Regions from separate parts of the Nocardiopsis sp. KDC1DS13DA1 genome, predicted to be linked through region 1. Evidence: riboswitches for the same ligand, from Rfam matches in the RefSeq annotation. Region 1 holds a riboswitch; the other holds the start of a gene.
The links. A riboswitch is a leader RNA that binds a small molecule or an ion and turns the genes downstream of it on or off. The one in region 1 is predicted to bind S-adenosylmethionine.
Positions count from the first base shown of each region.

Region 2: linked by a shared signal. The riboswitch ahead of ACTVAJ_RS20200 (aminotransferase class V-fold PLP-dependent enzyme) and the one ahead of thrC (threonine synthase) in region 1 are both predicted to bind S-adenosylmethionine.

Region 1 is NZ_JBVMUY010000035.1:265,426-269,606, forward strand. Features, by position in the region: gene ACTVAJ_RS24000 (alpha,alpha-trehalose-phosphate synthase (UDP-forming)) at 1-826, opposite strand, end outside; SAM riboswitch class I at 1,122-1,264, shown strand; gene thrC (threonine synthase) at 1,278-2,537, shown strand; gene ACTVAJ_RS24010 (ubiquitin-like small modifier protein 1) at 2,625-2,903, shown strand; gene ACTVAJ_RS24015 (PadR family transcriptional regulator) at 3,058-3,642, shown strand; gene ACTVAJ_RS24020 (hypothetical protein) at 3,651-4,181, opposite strand, start outside.
Region 2 is NZ_JBVMUY010000030.1:177,428-181,608, forward strand. Features, by position in the region: gene ACTVAJ_RS20185 (acyl-CoA dehydrogenase family protein) at 1-558, opposite strand, end outside; gene ACTVAJ_RS20190 (CaiB/BaiF CoA transferase family protein) at 635-1,882, opposite strand; gene ACTVAJ_RS20195 (DUF3870 domain-containing protein) at 1,891-2,274, opposite strand; SAM riboswitch class IV at 2,491-2,605, shown strand; gene ACTVAJ_RS20200 (aminotransferase class V-fold PLP-dependent enzyme) at 2,664-4,001, shown strand.

The sequences.
Region 1 (4,181 bases):
GCGTCTCCCGGCGCTCCGCGACGCGGGGGTCCGCCGCGCTCGCGCGCAGCCCCTCCTCGTCCGCGCCCAGCGCGTGCACGCCGACCTCGACCACCCGTCCGCCGTGCTCGACCGTGCGCTTGGCCGGGTCCACGTCGGCGTTCAGGATCTGCGCGCAGCAGCGCAGGAACGCGTCGGCCCAGCGCGGGCTGTGGAAGCCCAGGCGGTCGGCGCCGAGCATGCCCTCCAGCAGTTCGCGGGCGACCTGGTCGGGCAGCATCCGGAAGTACTCCGGCGGGGCCCACGGGGTGTGCGAGAAGTGCGCGATCCGCAGGTCGGGGCGGCGGGCGCGCAGGATCCGCGGCACCAGCGCCAGGTGGTAGTCCTGCACCGCCACGCGCGCGTGGTCGGCCGCCCCGGCCACCAGGGCCTCGGCGAACGCGTTGTTGTAGGCGGTGAAGTCCTCCCACCGCCGACGGAACCCGGAGCCGAAGGACGGCTTGTTCGGGGTGTCGTACAGCATGTGCTGCGTGAACCACAGGGTCGAGTTGGCGACCCCGGTGTAGGCGCCCGCGAAGGTCTCCTCCGGAATGTCCAGCATGTGGACGCGCATGCCCTCCAGGTCGTGCGCGCGGTCCAGACGGGCCCCGGGGGCCTCGGCGGCGGCGCGGCGGTCGGAGGGCGACAGGGCGGCGCACACCCAGAGGCCGTCGATCTCGGAGGCCACCGAGATCATCCCCGACACGAGCCCTCCGCCGCCCCGGCGGTACTCCAGGGAGCCGTCGTCGGTGGTCGAGAAGGACACGGGTCCCCGGTTGGAGGCGATGAGGATCTGTGCCTTGTCCACGTGCTCGTCCTCTCGGTGGCGCGGAAGGGTCTGCCGCCCGTGAGCGGGGGTGGCGCGGGGCGGGGTGTTCCCTGGAGTCTCGCCTGCGGGCCGGGGGCCCAAACCCGTGCGCGGGCAACGCGGGCGCGCGTCACACCGCCGAAACGGAGCACGTGCACCCGGACAGCCCTGACCAGGGGGCATCTCAGCATGTGAGCGGGTTCGTGTAATCCAGGTCACCACATGTGGAAAGCCGGTCAACGCGTCGGTTACAGTGACCATGCGGATTCGACAGGATCGGCGCACAATTTCATATTGCTCATCCAGAGGGGTGGAGGGACCGGCCCTGCGAAGCCCCGGCAACCATCTCAGCATGCGATACTCGCGCTCCTCGCGAGGCGGCTGGGGCAGGTGCCAACTCCGGCCTGGGGTCAAGGTGGCCACCAGGAAAGATGAGGGGAGACGCCTCGCCATGGCGATTGCCGCCACCGAACCCACCTCCGTCCGCTCCTTCGGCCCCGCGACCGCGCTGTCCTGTCGCGAGTGCGGCGAGCGCTACGACCTCACCCCCCGGTTCGCCTGCGAGTTCTGCTTCGGCCCCCTTGAGGTCGCCTACGACTTCGGGACCGTCACCCGCGCCGACATCGAGAGCGGCCCGAACAACATCTGGCGCTACCGCTCCCTCCTCCCGGTGCCGGCCAACGTCGCCGAGCTCCCGAACATGAACCCCGGCCTGACCCCCCTGGTCCGCGCCGACCGCCTCGCCGCCGAGCTCGGCCTCGACTCCCTCCACGTCAAGGACGACTCCGGCAACCCGACCCACTCCTTCAAGGACCGCGTGGTCGCCATCGCCGTCGAGGCCGCCCGCACCTTCGGGTTCACCACCCTGTCCTGCTCCTCCACGGGCAACCTCGCCGGTGCGGTGGGCGCCGCCGCGGCCCGCGCCGGGTTCGAGTCCTGCGTGTTCATCCCCGCGGGCCTGGAGGAGGGCAAGGTCGTCATGGCCGCCGTCTACGGCGGCAAGGTCGTGGCGATCGACGGCAACTACGACGACGTCAACCGCTTCTGCTCCGAGCTCATCGGCGACCCGGCCGGTGAGGGCTGGGGCTTCGTCAACGTGAACCTGCGCCCCTACTACGGCGAGGGCTCCAAGACGCTGGCCTACGAGATCGCCGAGCAGCTCGGCTGGCGGCTGCCCGAGCAGATCGTCATCCCGATCGCCTCGGGGTCCCAGCTGACCAAGATCGACAAGGGCTTCCAGGAGCTCATCAAGCTCGGCCTGGTCCAGGACCGCCCGTACAGGATCTTCGGTGCCCAGGCCACCGGGTGCTCCCCGGTGGCCAAGGCCTGGGAGGCGGGCCACGACGTCATCCAGCCGGTCAAGCCCGACACCATCGCCAAGTCGCTGGCCATCGGCAACCCGGCCGACGGCCCCTACGTCCTGGACATCGCCCAGCGCACCGGCGGATCCGTGGAGCACGTGAGCGACGCCGAGGTGGTCGACTCGATCAACCTCCTCGCCCGTACCGAGGGCATCTTCGCCGAGACGGCGGGCGGGGTCACTACCGGTGTCCTGCGCAAGCTCGTGCGCGAGGGCAGGCTCGACCCGAAGGCCGAGACCGTCGTCCTCAACACCGGTGACGGACTCAAGACCCTCAACGCCGTGGACGCGGGCGTGACCGCCACGATCGCCCCCTCCCTGACCGCGTTCGCCGAGGCCGGCCTGCTGTAACGGACGACGCGGCCACCCGCGACGAACCCGCGGGGCCCGGAGACCGTTCCCGGACCCCGCCCCACCCGACGAAGGAAGAACACCCACATGAGCGCCAGCGTCCGCGTGCCCACCATCCTGCGCACCTACACCGACGACGCCTCCCAGGTGACCGCCGAGGGTACGACCCTCGCCGAGGTCATCGACGACCTGGAGGCCAACTACCCGGGCATCCGCGCCCGGATCCTCGACGACGCGGGCAAGGTCCGCCGGTTCGTCAACGTCTACGTGGGAGACGAGGACGTGCGCTTCGAGAAGGGCCTCCAGACCGAGGTGGCCGACGGTGCCCAGGTCTCGATCATCCCCGCCGTCGCCGGGGGCTGCTGAGTCGCGGCCCGGACGGCGTTCCCGCGGCCGGGGCGGTCCCGCCTCCTTCCCCCCGGGGGAGACGGGGCCGCCCCGTCCGCGGTGTCCGGGGCCGGGCCGTCCCCGGTTTCGCCCCTCGTAGGCTGGGACGCATCGAGTTCGGACGAGGGTGGCGATGTCGGCGACACGGTTGTTGGTCCTGGGCGTGGTGCGGATGCACGGTCAGGCGCACGGGTATCGGGTGGGGCGGGAGCTGCTCTCCTGGAACGCCGGAGAGTGGGCCAACGTCAAGTGGGGGTCGATCTACCACGCCCTGCGCAAGCTCAGCCGGGAGGGCAGGCTCCGGGAGTTCGTCGCCGAGGGCGACGAGGTGGTGGACCGCACCTCCTACGAGATCACCGACGACGGCGAAACCGAGTTCCACCGGTTGCTGCGCGCGGCGTTGAGCCACTCCGGCCACGACCACGCACTGCTCTGCGCGGGGGTCACCCTGCTGACCGCGCTGCCGAGGGACGAGGCGATCGCGATGCTGGAGCGCCGTCTGGCCGGGCTGGAGGCGGTCGGCGCCGAGGTGGACGCGGAGCTGGGCCGGGAGCGCGGCAGGCCGCCGCACGTGGCGGAGCTGTTCGGGCTCTGGCGGACGACGGTCGGAGCCGAGACCGGGTGGACCCGCCAGCTCATCGCCTCGCTGCGTGAGGGGCGCTACACCATGGCCGACGACGGCCCCGGCGCCTTCGGCCTGCCTCCCGGCGCGGGCTGACCGTCTCCCTATCTCTCGCCGCCCGCGGTCCTGAGCAGCCACGCGTTGGCCTCGGCCGCCTCGTTCGTGCGCTGGGACAGGGCGAGCCGGGCGGCCCGGAGGGCGGTGTCGGAGGCCAGGTCCGGGGCTCCGGCCAGGGCTCCGTGGGAGCGCCCGCGGGTCTCGGCGAGGACGTCGGCGTAGGCGTCGCCGGTTCCGGCCAGCCGTTGGCACTGCTCCCACTCCTCGTGCGCGGCCAGCGCCCGGTCGACCGGTCTGACGTAGGACTCGATCCGCGCGACGGCCGCCCTGTGGGAGGCGCGCGCCTCGGTGAGCACCGCGACCTGGGGGCGCATGGCCGCGCGGACCCGGTCGGAGGCGGCTCGGGAGCGCAGCGCGTCGATCTCCTCCGCGAGCGGGGCGATACGCCTCATCGACTCGGCCAGCCGCCACTCCTCCTCCCGGAGCACCAGCAGCGCGTCCCGTCCGTCGAAGCCGGGCGCCAGGACCTCCCGTGCCCTCTCCACGCTGCCGGCGGCCCGCTGCACCCGCCGCAGGCG
Region 2 (4,181 bases), on a different contig from region 1:
CACGGCCACGTCGGCCACCGAACCGTTGGTGATCCACATCTTGGTGCCGTTCAGGACCCAGTCGGACCCGTCCCGCCGCGCGCGGGTGCGCATCGAGCCGGGGTCGGAACCGGAGTCGGGTTCGGTCAGACCGAAGCAGCCGATGGCCTCGCCCGCCGCCATCGGCGGCAGCCACGCGCTCTTGTGCTCCTCGGAGCCGAACTTGTGGATGGCCGCCATGGCCAGGGAGCCCTGGACGGACACGAAGCTGCGCAGCCCGGAGTCGACCGCCTCCAGCTCGCGGCAGGCCAGACCGTAGGCGACGGCGCTGGAGCCCCCGCAGCCGTAGCCCTCCAGGTGCATGCCCAGCACCCCCAGGTCACCGAAGGCCCTGGCCAGGCCCCGGGGGTCGGGCAGGGTGCCCGCGTCGAACCACTCGGCCACGTTCGGCAGCAGTTCGCGGGAGGCGAAGGCGCGGACCGCGTCGCGGACGTCCCGCTCGGTGTCGGAGAGTGTGGCGTCCACCGCGAGGAAGTCGCGGGGGTCCGGGGCGGCGGGTTTGCGCTGGGTCTGGCTCATGGTCGGATGTCCCTTCGTGGTGTGCCGTGTGCTTCCGGTGTCGGTCGGGCACGGCTCGGCGCCGTGCCGGGGTGGGTCAGGGCAGGTCGGGCTGCTGGACCGCGCCGCGCTTGACCATCGCGTCGATGAGCCCCCCGTCCAGGCCCAGTTCGGCGAGCAGGCTCCGGGAGTGCTGGCCGAGCAGGGGAGGGGCGGTCATCGGTGCGGCCGTGCCCTCCAGCCGGAAACCCGCGCGGACCTGTTCGAGCGGTCCGATCACGGGGTGCTCCACCGTGCGCAGGACGTCGTCCCCGCTGGCGTCGGCCGTGCGCAGCGCGTCCAGCACACCGCGCACCCGCCCGGCCGGGACACCGGCCGCCACGAGCGCGTCCATCCAGTGGTCGGCGGGGCGGGAGCGCAGGGTGCGCGACAGCTCCTCCACCAGCTCCTCCCGGTGCTCCACCCGCCCGGGGTTGGTGGCGTAACGGGCGTCCCCGGCCAGGTCGGGCCGTTCCAGGGCGTCGCACAGCCGCCGGTACAGGGCGTCGTTGCCCGCCGCGACCACGATGTCGGCGTCGGCCGTCGGGAAGACCTGGTAGGGCACGATCGTGGTGTGCGCGTTGCCCGCCCGCGCGGGCTCGACCCCCGTGACCAGCGCCTGCTGGGTGAGGTTGACCAGACCGGACAGGGTCGAGTTGATGAGCGAGACGTTGATGTTCTCGCCCCGGCCCGTGGCCCGCGCGCGCATCAGCGCGCCCAGGATGCCCACGGCGGCGTTGAGGCCGGTGAGGACGTCGGTGAGCGCCACCCCCACCTTGCTCGCCGGCCCCTCCGCCGGGCCGGTGGCGGCCATCAGCCCGCTCTCGGCCTGCACGACGATGTCGAACCCGGGGCGCGTGGCGGGCTCGTGCTCGGGCCCGAACCCGCTGACGGAGCAGTACACGACCGCCGGGTTGCGGGCGCTCACGTCGGCGTAGCCCAGGCCCAGACGGTCGATGACCCCGGGGCGGAAGTTCTGGATCACCACGTCGGAGGAGGCGCACAGGTCCTGGACGGCGGCCAGGCCGTCAGGGTCCTTCAGGTCCACCGCGAGGCTGCGCTTGTTGCGGTTCACCGACAGGAAGTAGGCGGACTCCCCGGGTGAGTCACCGGAGGCGCCCGCCCAGGGCGGGCCCCAGGCGCGGGTGTCGTCCCCGCGGCCGGGCTGCTCGACCTTGACCACCTCGGCGCCCATGTCGGCGAGGAGCATCGTGGCGTAGGGCCCCGCGAGGACGCGGGACAGGTCCGCCACGCGCACCCCGGCCAACGGCAGGGGAGCGGTGGGTTCGGTGTTGGTGTCGGGCACGGGGGCACTCACTCCTTGGCGTCGGCGTCACCGGGCAGCTGGTCGCCGTCCCGCAGCTGGTAGTAGGTCTCCAGGCAGCGGCGGAGCGCGGTGGTGAGGGCGGCGCCGGACTGGCCCGCGTACCGCGTCTGGACCCGCCGGACGATCTCGGCGATGTCCTCGGTCACCGAGGCGCCCTCGACGAGGGCGCGGAAGAACTGCTTGGCCAGGTCGGTGAGGAGTGTGGTGTCCGCCGCGACGATCCGGTCGTCGGCGGTGTCCACGGCGAGCACGACACCGAGCCGCTGGTACTGGGAGTGGCTCGCCACCGTGTCGGGAAGGCGGGCGTAGCCGGAGATCAGGACAACCCTGGGGTTGCGGAAAAGCTGCTGGACGCGGTCGTCGCCGTGCAAGGCAAACACACCTCTCGCTCGCGGGCATGCGAAAACTCCGATGCTCTGGAGTCTCGCGCCTGGAGGGCGGCCGGGGGAAGCCGGACACCCGCGGCGTGAGGGCAGGCGGGACCAGTATGTCCCAGCCTCCGTGCCGGGTGTCAAGCGGGGCTGTGGTCGCCTCCACACGGACGCGCCGGTGTGCGGTCCGCCGGGTCTGTGCTACCTTTCTGGCCAGGTCACGAGTGCCAGCGTCAAGCCCCGGCTTGCTGGCCGGCAACCCTCCTTCCGCGGTGGGGTGCCCCGGGTGAGGACCAGGTCCCGACACGACCGTGTCTGACAAGCGCGGACCCCGCCGATGTCGCCGTGAGGCGCCCCGTGGGTCCCCCGACCCACGAGAGAGGTGCACCTTGACCACGGTCCATCACATCCACTCCCTGCGCTCACCCGCATCCGCCGAGTGCGCGGTCGTCACCGCCGACGCCGGAGTCCCCCTCGTCACCGGTGAGCACGTCGACTACGCCAACTTCGACTACGCGGCCAGCGCCCCGTGCCTGACCTCCGTGGCCGACGCCCTGTCGGCGGCCCTGCCCTACTACGCCAGCGTGCACCGCGGCGCGGGCCACCACTCCCAGGTGAGCACGGACGCCTACGAGCGCGCCCGCCGCAGCGTCGCCCGCTTCCTGGGCACGCGCACCGAGCCCGCCGACGCGGTGGTGTTCGTGCGCGGCACCACCGACGCCCTCAACCTGCTGGCGCGCTCCGTGCCCCAGGGGTGCACCGTGGTCGTCTTCGAGTCCGAGCACCACGCCAGCCTCCTGCCCTGGGAGCACCCCGCCTCCCGGGCGGGCCGGGTCGTGCGCCTTCCCCTGCCCGAGTCCCCCGAGGCGGCGGTCGCCTCCGCCCGGACGGCCCTGGAGGAGGCCCCCGAGGGGCCCACCCTGTTGTGCGTGACCGCCGCCTCCAACGTCACCGGCGAGATCTGGCCGGTCGAGGACCTGGTCCGGGTGGCCCACGCCGAGGGCGCCCGCGTGGTGGTCGACGCGGCCCAGTACGTGCCGCACCTGCCCTTCAGCCTCGCCGCGACCGGCGCCGACTACGTGGCCCTGTCCGGGCACAAGCTCTACGCCCCCTTCGGCTCCGGTGTGCTGGCCGGGCGCGCCGACTGGCTGCGCGAGGCCACCCCCTACCTGTCGGGAGGAGGGGCCACACGGCTGGTGACCGACCACGACGTCCGGTGGAACGACCTGCCCGCGCGCCACGAGGCGGGCAGCCCCAACGTGCTGGGCGCCGTCGCCCTGGCCGCGGCCTGCGACACTCTCACCCCCGCCACCCAGGAACTCCTGCACGTTCGCGAGTCCGCGCTGCTGGAGCGCCTGCGCGCCGGTCTGGGCGGGATCGACGGGGTCCGCGAGCTGTCCCTGTGGGGCGCCGACCACACGCGCGTGGGCATCGTGTCCTTCACCGTGGACGGACTGCCCGCGGAGCTGCTGGCCGCCGCCCTGTCCGCCGAGTACGGGATCGGCGTGCGCGACGGTCTGTTCTGCGCGCACCCCCTGACCCGGTACCTGCTCCCCGAGGGGCACGCGCAGGCCGTCCGGGCGAGCCTGGGCGTGGGGACCACGACCGAGCACGTCGACCGTCTGGTCGGGGCGGTCGCCGACCTGGTGGCGCGCGGGCCCGGGTGGGAGTACGCCGACTGCGACGGTCGGCTGGCGCCGGTCCCGGACCCGCGCAACGTGCTCTGAGACGGTGCGGGGGCGGCCGTGGCGGGTCCTCCGCCGCGGGGCGCGCCGCGATACCGCCCAGACGGAGAAGCGGGGCGTAAATCACCCGACCCTGTGTGGCGGATCACGTTGCCGGGGGTAGCATCGGGCCCTGACGGTACGGCGCGTTGCGGACGATCCCGATCGGTGAGCCCGTGCGCC